Regions from separate parts of the Streptomyces sp. NPDC097981 genome, predicted to be linked through region 2. Evidence: riboswitches for the same ligand, from Rfam matches in the RefSeq annotation. Region 2 holds a riboswitch; the other holds the start of a gene.

Region 1 (3,394 bases), on a different contig from region 2:
CTGCCGGATCCACCAGGTCGCGTACGTGGAGAACTTGAAGCCCTTGGTGTAGTCGAACTTCTCCACGGCGCGGATCAGGCCGACGTTGCCCTCCTGGATCAGGTCCAGGAAGAGCATGCCACGGCCGGTGTAGCGCTTGGCCAGCGAGACCACGAGACGGAGGTTGGCCTCCAGCAGGTGGTTCTTGGCACGACGGCCGTCCTCGACCAGGATCTCCAGCTCGCGCTTGAACGCGGGCTTGTGGTCCTTCTCCTCTTCGAGCTTGTACTCGGAGAAGAGACCCGCCTCGATGCGCTTGGCGAGCTCGACCTCCTGCTCGGCGTTGAGGAGCGGCACCTTGCCGATCAGCTTGAGGTAGTCCTTGACCGGGTCGGCGGTGGCGCCGGCCACCATGACCGTCTGCGCCGGAGCGTCGTCCTCGTCGTCGTCGGACAGGACGAAGCCCTGGGTGCCGCCGGCCTTGGGGGCCTCCTCCTCGACGTCGTCGACGAGGTCCTCGGCGGCCCAGTCCTCACCCTCGGCGACCGGGTTCTCACCCTCGTCGGCGTCCTTGGCGCTGGTCTTCTTGGCCGCGGCGGTCTTCTTCACCGCGGTCTTCTTCGCGACGGTCTTCTTGACCGTCCGCTTCTTCGGGTCGGCGGCGTCGGCCGTCACCTCGTCCGCGGCAGCGGCGGCCGGCGAAGCGGATATCGCCGCCGCGGTGGTCGGGGCCGGGCTGGTGGCCGACGCCTTGCGCGCACCGATGGGGCGCGGCGCTGCCGCCGCCTTCTTGGTCACGGTGCGGGCAGGCGCGGCGGCCGCCTTGCGGGGCTTCTTCGCGGCAGCCTTCGTGGCGGGGGCGGCGCTGACGTGCAGCGCGACACCCTCCTCGTCCAGGACCTGGTTCAGGCTGCGCAGGACCCGCTTCCACTGGTCCACCGGGATGCGGCCGGCCTCGAAGGCCTGGCGCACATCGTCACCGTTGATGTGACCCTGCTCGCGGCCGCGCTCGACGAGCGCGACGAGGGCCTCCGATTCGGCGATCTCCGGAGGGAACGTACGGGACGGGCTGAGCGACACAAGGAGCCTCTCGTTGCGAACAGATAGGGAGTGGGCGGGACATCATCGCGCGGACTCGGGAAACAGGCCCGAGGGGGGTCTGTATTCCGGGGCCGCGCGAGGACACCTGTCGGTTCATCGCATGCCCGAGTCGATTCGTTACGCGCTGAATTGAGTGACCTGCGCCACGCTGTGGGCGCGCAACCGATCGGCTGGGAAACCGTCCGCGCCTCCGCCGCCCTCCCGTCGGCCCGTTTTGCGGGCCTCGATGAGGAAACGGGCGGTGTGCGCCACGAACGGACCGTCGCGTTCGATCTGTTCGTGGAGCTCGCGCAGCCGGTCCCGGTACTGCCCGACCGTGAAGCCGGGCACCATCCAGATCACCTTCCGGAGGAAGTAGATCACGGCTCCGATGTCGTGGAACTCCGTATCCGGTCTTTCGGAGCGCAGATCGACGACTTCGAGGCCGGCCCTGGTGGCGTCGGCGACCGCGTCCTCGGGGTGCCGGCCGTCGAGCCAGGAGAAGTCCCAGCCGTCGACGGAGACCGACTCGGCTTCGGCGACGAGGGAGTCGAAAGTACGCGTCATGTCTCAATCGTCCCCGGCGGGGCGCCTGTGATCCACCGGTTTTGCCGGATTTCCGGCCCTCGGGGTCCTCGCGGGCTCCGGACGCGCCGGCCAGGTCCATTAGAGTGGGGGCGGGCCGTGACTGGCGTTCGGGTGGATCACCACCGGGGAGCGGCCCGGCGCACCTGCCGTGCGCCCGGCGTACCGCACGTACACCGACTGCCGCGCGCCTGGGCGAACCGCGATCCCGCAGCGACGCTCAGGAGACCCCCATGACGACCGCCCAGACCCTCCAGCCTGCCCGGACCGCCCGGCTCATGGACGGCACCGCCCTCGCCCGCCGCATCTCGGAGCAGACCGCCGCCCTCGCGGCGAAGATCACCGAGCGCACCGGCACCGCCCCCTGCCTCGCGACCGTGCTGGTCGGCGAGGACCCGGCGTCCGTCACGTACGTACGGATGAAGCAGAACCGCTGCGCCAAGGCCGGAATCACCTCCCGCCACGTGGAGCTGCCGGCCGAGACCACCACCGAGGAGCTCGTCGCCGCCCTCACGGCCCTCTCCGAGGACCCGGAGATCAGCGGCATCCTGCTCCAGCACCCGGTCCCGCACCACATCGACGAGCGCGCCGCCTTCGAGGCCATCGCCCCGGGCAAGGACGTCGACGGCGTCACCATGCACTCGTTCGCCGCCATGGGCTTCGGACTGCCGGGCTTCGTCTCCTGCACGCCCGGCGGCATCATGCGGCTCCTCGCCGAGTACGACGTGGACCTGACCGGCAAGCACGCCGTCGTCGTCGGCCGCAGTGCGATCCTGGGCAAGCCGGCGGGCATGCTGCTGCTGGAGCAGAACGCCACCGTCACCTACTGCCACTCCCGCACGGTGGACCTGCCCTCGATCGTGCGCCAGGCCGACGTGCTGGTCGCCGCCGTCGGCAAGGCCGAGTTCATCCGCGGCGAGGACATCAAGCCGGGCGCCGTGGTCCTGGACGCCGGCTACAACGAGGGCAACGTCGGCGACGTCCACTTCGAGTCGGCCGCCGCCCGCGCCTCGCTGATCACCCCGGTCCCCGGCGGCGTCGGCCCGATGACCATCGCCGTCCTGCTGGAGCAGACCGTCCGGGCGGCCGCCGCCCAGGCCGGGCTGGAGCTCGCGGACCTCTGACGCGACCGGCACCCACCCCCGTACGGGAACGCCCCGGGCCCTTCGGCCCGGGGCGTTCCCGCGTGTCCGGTTTCTTGCGGCCTTCTCGCGGCTCTCGTGCGGCCTGGCGGCCCTGCCGGCCGCCCGGCCTGCGACCGGAAGGCACGGCTTCCGCAGCGGGTGACGCGGCCCTCACGGCGGGTGCCGGGACGGCCTTCTGCCCCAAGCGCCCCAAGGGAATCACCAGTGCCGGCACCCGGCCGGAGCCGTCGCGAACCGGTTCCCGCAGCAGCCTGCCGGGGGCCGGGGAGGGGGCTGTATCTTTGCGCCCGGGCGCGGGGATGACACGTGCAACACGCTTCCTGGGGGAACTGCTGATGGACCTGTTCACGCCACTGGAGCTGCCGTGCGGGACGGTCCTGCCGAACCGCCTGGCGAAGGCCGCCATGGAGGAGAGCCTCGCCGGGCCCGGCCAACTGCCGGACGAGCGCATCGAACGGCTCTACCGCCGCTGGGCGCAGGGCGGCGCCGGACTCCTGATCACCGGGAACGTCATGGTCGACCGCCGCGCGCTGACCGCACCGGGGACGATCGTCCTCGACGCCCGCTCCCCGCTCGACCCCTTCCGCCGCTGGGCCGAGGCCGCA
Region 2 (3,394 bases):
GCTGGTCCAGGCCCCAGTCCAGATCCTCCTTGCTGATCACCAGCGGGGGCGCGATCCGGATCGTCGCCCCGTGGGTGTCCTTGACCAGCACGCCCCGTTCCATCAGCCTCTCGGACACCTCCCGGCCCGTGCCGTGCCCGGGGGCGATGTCGACGCCCGCCCACAGCCCCCGCCCGCGTACGGCGGTCACCGCGCCCCCGCCGACCAGCACGCTCAGCTCCCGGTGCAGGTGGTCGCCGAGCTCGGCGGCGCGCTGCTGGTACTCACCGCCGCGCAGCATCGCGATCACCTCCAGGGCGACCGCGCAGGCCAGCGGGTTGCCGCCGAAGGTGGAGCCGTGCTCGCCGGGCCGGAACACCCCGAGCACGTCCCGGTCGGCGACGACGGCCGAGACCGGGACCACGCCGCCGCCCAGTGCCTTGCCGAGGACGTACACGTCCGGCACGACGTCCTCGTGCTCGCACGCGAAGGTCTTCCCGGTCCGGCCCAGCCCCGACTGGATCTCGTCCGCCATGAAGAGGACGTTCCGCTCGCGCGTGAGCTTCCGTACGCCCTGCAGGTAGCCGGCGGGCGGCACCAGCACGCCCGCCTCGCCCTGGATCGGCTCCAGCAGCACGGCCACGGTGTTCGTCGTGACGGCCGCGGCCAGCGCGGTGAGGTCCCCGTACGGGACGATCTCGAACCCGGGTGTGTAGGGCCCGAAATGGTCGCGGGCCTCGTGGTCCGTGGAGAAGCTCACGATCGTCGTCGTCCGGCCGTGGAAGTTGTCGGCCGCGACGACGATCTTGGCGTGCCCGTCCGGGACGCCCTTGACCTCGTAGCCCCACTTGCGGGCGGTCTTCACCGCCGTCTCCACGGCCTCCGCGCCCGTGTTCATCGGCAGCACCATCTCCTTGCCGCACAGCGCGGCGAGCTCGGTGCAGAAGTCGGCGAACCGGTCGTGCTGGAAGGCCCGCGAGGTGAGCGTGACCCGCTCCAGCTGCGCCTTGGCGGCATCGATCAGCCGCCGGTTGCCGTGGCCGAAGTTGAGGGCCGAGTAGCCCGCGAGCATGTCCAGGAAGCGGCGGCCCTCGATGTCGGTCATCCACGCGCCTTCCGCGGACGCCACGACGACGGGCAGCGGGTGGTAGTTGTGCGCACTGTGCGCCTCGGCGGAACGCATGGCATCAGCAGTTGTCGACACGGGGTCTCCGATCGTCGGTCGGACGGGCAGGGCGACGGGGGTGGCGACGGGGGTGGCGTCACCTGCGTCACCGTCACCTTGTATACGGCTATACGTCGCTCGTATACCGGACGGGGAAACCTTTCTTGTGGACCGCCCGCTAAGGTGGGCGGCACGCACGGCGACTGGCGTACGGAGAACCGACTCCGGGGGAGTCGTGCGCGCACGACCGCATACAGGGCCGCTCGCCTGGGCCTCGCGGGGACGAGATCTGACATCGACCCCGGAGGAGCCGCCATGACCGCGCGCCGCCATCCCGCCCTGTCCGCCGTCGATCCGGAGCTGGCGTCCTTCGTCGCCGCCGAGGAGACCCTGCAGGCGCAGACCCTGCGCCTGATCCCGAGCGAGAACTACGTGTCCGCGGCGGTGCTCGAAGCCTCCGGCACGGTGCTCCAGAACAAGTACAGCGAGGGCTACCCGGGCCGCCGCTACTACGAGGGCCAGCAGAACATCGACCGCGTCGAGGCGCTGGCCGTGGAGCGGGCGAAGGGCCTGTTCGGGGTGGACCACGCCAACGTCCAGCCGTACTCCGGCTCGCCCGCGAACCTCGCGGTCTACCTGGCCTTCGCGAAGCCCGGCGACACGGTGATGGGCATGGCCCTGCCGATGGGCGGGCACCTGACGCACGGCTGGGGGGTCTCGGCGACGGGCTCCTGGTTCCGGGGCGTGCAGTACGGGGTCTCCGCGGAGACGGGCCTGATCGACTACGACGCGGTGCGCGACCTGGCCCTCGCCGAGCGCCCCAAGATCATCTTCTGTGGCGGAACGGCCCTTCCCCGCACGATCGACTTCGCGGCGTTCGCATCGATCGCACAGGAGGCCGGCTCGGTCCTCGTCGCGGACGTGGCCCACATCGCGGGCCTGATCGCGGGCGGGGCGCACCCGTCGCCGGTCGGGCACGTGGACGTCGTCTCGACGACCACGCACAAGACCCTGCGGGGGCCGCGCGGCGCGATGCTGATGTGCCGGGAGGAGTACGCGAAGGCCATCGACAAGGCGGTGTTCCCGGGCCTCCAGGGCGGGCCGCACAACCAGACGACGGCCGGCATCGCGGTCGCGCTGCACGAGGCGGCGCAGCCTTCGTTCACGGCGTACGCCCACGCGGTCGTCGCCAACGCGAAGGCCCTGGCGCAGGCGCTGCTGGGCCGCGGCTTCGACCTCGTGTCGGGCGGTACGGACAACCACCTGATCCTGATGGACCTGACCTCGCGGGGGGTCCCGGGCAAGGTGGCGGCGAAGGCGCTGGACCGCGCGGGGATCGTCGTGAACTACAACACGGTCCCGTTCGACCCGCGCAAGCCGTTCGACCCGTCGGGCATCCGCATCGGCACGCCGTCGCTGACCTCGCGGGGCCTGGGCGTCGACCACATGCCGCTGGTGGCGGACTGGATCTCCCGGGCGGTGGACGCCGCCGCGAAGGAGGACGAGCCGGCCCTGGCCGCGATCCGCGCCGAGGTCGCGGACCTGATGGCGGCCTTCCCGGCGCCGGGCCTCCCGCTGTCCTGATCCGGAACCGGGCCCGCCCCCGGCCGGGCCCGGGCACGTCCGTGGAAAGCGGTCGCTTGCTTCGGGTGATATCCGGCCGGGGGGCTACGCGGCGGTAGGGGCGCCGCGGCCCCCTGCCGCCGGGGAGCAGGGGCAGGTCCCCCGCCGGGCCGCGGCGGGGGACCCGGCGGCTTCCGGCCACTGCGCGGCCGGACTCGGCCCCCGCACCTGAGAGAATGAGGACATGGCTTCTGATCGTCCTCGCGCGCTCTCCGGCATCCAGCCCACCTCCGGTTCGTTCCACCTCGGGAACTACCTCGGAGCCATCCGCCAGTACGTCGCCCTGCAGGAGACGCACGACGCCTTCTACATGGTCGTCGACCTGCACGCGATCACCATGCCGCAGGATCCCAAGGACCTGCGCGCGAACACCCGGCTCTCCGCCGCGCAGCTCCTCGCCGCCGGCCTGGACCCCGAGCGCTGCACGCTCTTCATCCAGAGCCACGTCCCCGAGCACGCGCAGCTCGCCTGGGTCATGAACTGCATCACCGGCTTCGGTGAGGCCAGCCGGATGACCCAGTTCAAGGACAAGTCCGCCAAGGGCGGCGTCAACAGCGCCAGCGTCGGCCTGTTCACGTACCCGATCCTCCAGGTTGCCGACATCCTGCTCTACCAGGCGGACGCCGT

What was found. A riboswitch is a leader RNA that binds a small molecule or an ion and turns the genes downstream of it on or off. The one in region 2 is predicted to bind ZMP and ZTP.
Region 1: another riboswitch for ZMP and ZTP. It lies ahead of ABTY04_RS00430 (bifunctional 5,10-methylenetetrahydrofolate dehydrogenase/5,10-methenyltetrahydrofolate cyclohydrolase); the one in region 2 lies ahead of glyA (serine hydroxymethyltransferase).

What each region holds. Positions count from the first base shown of each region.
Region 1 is NZ_JBEORW010000001.1:99,367-102,760, forward strand. It holds gene ABTY04_RS00420 (RNA polymerase sigma factor) at 1-1,059, opposite strand, end outside; partial or broken gene ABTY04_RS00425 (SAM-dependent methyltransferase) at 1,294-1,545, opposite strand; ZMP/ZTP riboswitch at 1,734-1,813, shown strand; gene ABTY04_RS00430 (bifunctional 5,10-methylenetetrahydrofolate dehydrogenase/5,10-methenyltetrahydrofolate cyclohydrolase) at 1,878-2,768, shown strand; gene ABTY04_RS00435 (NADH:flavin oxidoreductase/NADH oxidase family protein) at 3,089-3,394, shown strand, end outside.
Region 2 is NZ_JBEORW010000011.1:182,513-185,906, reverse strand. It holds gene rocD (ornithine--oxo-acid transaminase) at 1-1,183, opposite strand, end outside; ZMP/ZTP riboswitch at 1,334-1,424, shown strand; gene glyA (serine hydroxymethyltransferase) at 1,460-2,728, shown strand; gene trpS (tryptophan--tRNA ligase) at 2,952-3,394, shown strand, end outside.